DNA from 2 places in the Nocardioides sp. Arc9.136 genome. Region 1 is predicted to be linked to the other one. Evidence: predicted binding sites of a transcription regulator. Region 1 holds the regulator's gene; the other holds the start of a gene.
The links. Region 1 encodes LexA, which represses DNA repair genes until DNA is damaged. Its sites were predicted from a motif close to TCGAACANNTGTTCGA; they were not measured.
Positions count from the first base shown of each region.

Region 2: the regulator LexA is predicted to act here: its motif matches at 1,139-1,154, upstream of OSR43_RS18040 (alpha-ketoglutarate-dependent dioxygenase AlkB).

Region 1 covers NZ_CP113431.1:827,257-829,451, forward strand. Annotated here, with positions in the region: gene OSR43_RS03920 (phosphatase PAP2 family protein) at 1-743, opposite strand, end outside; gene lexA (transcriptional repressor LexA) at 903-1,625, opposite strand; gene OSR43_RS03930 (SDR family oxidoreductase) at 1,768-2,195, shown strand, end outside.
Region 2 covers NZ_CP113431.1:3,727,575-3,729,769, forward strand. Annotated here, with positions in the region: gene OSR43_RS18030 (ABC transporter permease) at 1-287, opposite strand, end outside; gene OSR43_RS18035 (ABC transporter ATP-binding protein) at 284-1,033, opposite strand; gene OSR43_RS18040 (alpha-ketoglutarate-dependent dioxygenase AlkB) at 1,248-1,793, shown strand; gene OSR43_RS18045 (MFS transporter) at 1,844-2,195, shown strand, end outside.

The sequences.
Region 1 (2,195 bases):
TCACGCCGGCGCTCCACGAGCCGGCCCAGCCGTGCCGAGACCAGGAACCCCAGGCCGATCACCAGCCACCCGGCGAGGGCGTCGAGGACCCAGTGGTTGCCGGTGCCGACGATGACGACCGCGGTGATGAGGGCGTGGGCCCAGCCCAGGCCGCGGACCCAGTGGCGGCGGGCGTGCTGCTGGACGACCACCGCCACCCACAGCGCCCAGCCGGCGTGCAGGGAGGGGAAGGCCGCGAGCTGGTTCGTCAGCCCGCCCAGGCCCTTGGGCGCCGATGCCTCGGACCCCCACCAGCCGTCGGCCGCGTGCAGGGACAGGACGTCGACGTACCCGTCGACGAAGCGTGGGGGAGCGGTCGGCAGCAGGAGGTAGAGCGCCAGGCCGATCAGGGTGGCCGCCACCAGTGCGCGCCGGGCCGGCACGTAGCGCCGCTCGCCGAGGCGGTAGAGCCACACCAGCGCGATCGCGGTGACCACGTAGTGGGCGGTGGCGTACCAGTAGCTGGAGAGCAGGCCGAGGACCCGCGTGTCGACGAAGAACTGGTTGAGGGAGGCCTCCCAGTGCAGGCCGATGAGCCGCTCCACGTCGAGCAGCTCGCGTGCCCGGGTGAGCGCGGGGCCCAGGGCGTCGTCGGCGAACAGCCGGGACCCGCTGTAGACGACGTAGAGGGTCAGGATGAGCGCCAGCTCGGCCACGCCACGCCGCAGGCGCGGGTGCCTCGTGGTGCTGCTGGGGAGACTCACGGCTCCAACATTGCCGTATCCCACCCCCGAGAAGCATCCGGCTTACCCCCGAGTCGCCCCCCGTTTGCCCATTCTTGGGGGTGAGGCGCCACCCGACCGGGCCCTTTCTCCCCGATCAGCCGCGCCGCGGTCCGGTAGGGCCCGGGACCGGCGGTGCGCTCAGACGCGCCGCAGGACCGCGGTGACCTTGCCCAGGATGGTCGCGTGCGTGCCGTCGATGGGGTCGTACGCCGCGTTGTGCGGCAGCAGCCACACCTGGCCGTCCTTGCGCTGGAAGGTCTTCACCGTCGCCTCGCCGTCGATCATCGCGGCCACGATCTCGCCGTTGTTCGCCGTCGGCTGCTGCCGGATGACGACGTAGTCGCCGTTGCAGATCGCGGCGTCGACCATCGAGTCGCCGGCGACCTCGAGCAGGAACAGCTGGCCGTCGCCGACCAGCTGCTTGGGCAGCGGGAAGACGTCCTCGACGCGCTCCTCGGCGAGGATCGGGCCGCCGGCCGCGATCCGGCCGACCATCGGGACGTACTGCGCCTCGGGCAGCACGTCGCCCACGCCCGTCTCGTCGACCGAGGCCTCCTCACCGCTGGACATCGCGCGCCGTGCCGCCATCACCTCGGGCAGGAACACCTCGAGCGCCCGCGGGCGGTGCGGGTCGCGCTTGAGGAAGCCCTTCTCCTCGAGGACCTTGAGCTGGTGGGCCACGCTCGAGGAGCTGGTCAGGCCCACCGCGTCGCCGATCTCGCGCATGCTCGGCGGGTAGCCGCGGCCCTCGATGCTGTCGCGGATGTGGGCGAGGATCCGGGTCTGACGAGGGGTCAGGCCGGTCACGTCGGGTGCGCCGTCGGGCAGCTCGGAGACCTTGGGACCGGGGTTCTTCGCCATGGGTGGAGTGCCTTCCGGGATGCGCGAGGACGAGGGGTGCTGCTGGCAGCACGGTAGAGCCTCCGCGGGCCGTGTTCAAACACCTGTTCGAAGGTGTGTCGCGCGGTGGGCGCCCGGCCCGGGCCGCTGCTTGGATGCGTGCATGGAACCCACCAGCTGTGTCGTCACCGGAGCGGCCCGCGGCATCGGCCGCGGTATCGCCGAGCTCATGGTCGCGCGCGGGCACCGCGTCGTGGTCACCGACATCGACGCCGAGGGCGCGGCGCGCACCGCGGCCGAGATCGGCGCCGCCGAGGGCCTCGGCCAGGACGTCCGCGACGCCGCCTCGCACACCGCCGCTGCCGAGGCGGCCGCGCGGCACGGCGCGCTCGTGGCGTGGTTCGCCAACGCCGGCGTGGGTGACGACGGGAAGCTCGCGGACCTGACCGACGAGCAGGTCCGCCGCCTCGTCGAGGTCAACCTGCTCGGCGCCGTCTGGAGCACCCGCGCGGCGCTCGCCGCGTTCGGCCCGCGCGGCGGCGACCTGGTCCTCACCGCGTCCCTCTCGGGCCTGGGTCCCGTCCCCGGCCT
Region 2 (2,195 bases), 1.5 Mb from region 1:
TCGACGTTGCCGTCGGCACGGGCCGCTCCCTCGACCTCGGCGAGCTCGTCGACGAGCGCGGCCGGCAGCGTCTGCGTCGACGGCGCCCCCTGGCTCGTCGTACCGCCCTCGGGCTGGACCACGACGTCCCCGACGGTGGAGGCGAAGAGCGCGGTGAAGCTGCGGCCCAGGGTGTCGGAGAAGACCAGTGAGCCGGCCACGAAGGCGACGCCGAGGACGATGGCGAACGTGCTCATCAGCAGGCGCAGCTTGCGCCCGAGCAGGCTCTTCAGCGCGGCGCGGATCATGCCGGCGCACTCATCCGCGCCATGACCTCGAGCACCTGCTCGCGGTCGGGGTGCCGCAGCTCGTCGACCACGCGGCCGTCGGCGAGGAAGACCACCCGGTCGGTGTACGCCGCGGCGACCGGGTCGTGGGTCACCATGACGACCGTCTGCCCACCGGCGAAGCCGCCGGCCCCGGTGACGCTGCGCCGCAGCAGCTCGAGGACCTCGGCGCCCGAGCGCGAGTCGAGGTTGCCGGTCGGCTCGTCGGCGAAGACGATCCGGGGCCGGTTCACCAGCGCCCGGGCCACGGCCACGCGCTGCTGCTGGCCGCCCGAGAGCTCGCTGGGCTTGTGGTGCAGCCGGTCACCGAGCCCGACGGTCGCCACCACCGTGTCGTGCCACTCGCGGTCCGGGCGGCGGCCGGCGATCGACAGCGGGAGCACGATGTTCTCCCCCGCGGTGAGCGTCGGCACCAGGTTGAAGGACTGGAAGACGAAGCCGATCTCGTCGCGGCGCAGCCGGGTCAGCGCCTTGTCCCCCATCGTCGTCAGGTCGTGGTCACCGATGAGCACCTGGCCGGCGTCGGCGGTGTCGAGGCCGGCGCAGCAGTGCATGAGCGTGGACTTCCCCGACCCGCTGGGTCCCATCACCGCGGTGAACTCCCCGGCCGCCAGGTCCAGCGAGACGTCGTCCAGCGCGCGCACCTGTGCCGGGCCGGTCCCGTAGGTCTTGGTGAGGTGGCGGACGCTGGCTGCCGGCGAGGTCATGCACCCACGATCGCCGACCGCACCGACACCGCGCCACCGGGATGGACCCGGGCCTCCCCCCGAGGCTCCCGGCACTCCGGCCCGGGGCGTCTGGACCCTTGCCCGTCGAACACGCGTTCGATAGCCTGGGGACGTGGACTTCCAGACCTCCCTCTTCGCCGCGGAAGCCCCTGACCAGGGGTCGCTGCTGGCGTCGTTGGCGCGGGCGGAGCGGATGCCGCTGACGCGCGGCGCCTGGGTCGACGTCTGCCGCGCCTGGCTGCCGGAGCCCGACGAGGTGTTCGGCACGCTCGTCACCGACGTGCCCTGGCGGGCCGACAAGCGCCAGATGTACGACCGCGTGGTCGACGTGCCGCGGCTGCTCCACACCTACCTGGTCGGCGACGAGCTGCCCCACCGCGTCCTCGCCGAGGCCCGGGAGGCGCTCAGCGAGCACTACCTGCCCGAGCTGGGCGAGCCGTTCCGCACCGCCGGGTGCTGCTACTACCGCGACGGCCGGGACAGCGTGGCCTGGCACGGCGACACGATCGGCCGCGGATCGACGCGCGACACCATGGTCGCGATCGTCTCGGTCGGCGACCCGCGACGGCTCCAGCTGCGGCCGCGCGGTGGCGGGGACTCGATGTCGATCGAGATGGGCCACGGCGACCTGGTGGTGATGGGCGGGTCCTGCCAGCGCACCTGGGAGCACGCGGTGCCGAAGGTGGCGTCGGCCGGGCCGCGCATCTCAGTGCAGTTCCGGCCCCTCGACGTCTTCTGACCAAACCCGCGTGCCCGGCGGCGGCGCCCGCTGGAAGACTCGGCCCCCTCATGAACAGCTCGGACCGTTCCCCCCGCCTCACCCTGTCCTCCTTCTGGCACGACCTGCCCCGCGAGGGGAAGCTGCTGCTCTCCGTGGTCGTGCTGGAGTTCCTCGGCACCGGCCTCGTGCTGCCCTTCCACGTCGTCTACCTCAACGAGGTCCGCGGGATCGCGCTCAGCGACGTCGGCCTGCTGCTGGCGGTGCCGCCGCTGGTGGGGCTCCTGGTGGTCGGGCCCACCGGGTCCGCGATCGACCGGTTCGGCGCCCGCCGCATCCTCATGGGCACGCTCGTCCTGCTGGTCGTCGGCAACGTGCTGCTGGCGACCGCGACCAGCGTCGGCACGGCGGCGGTGGCGCTGT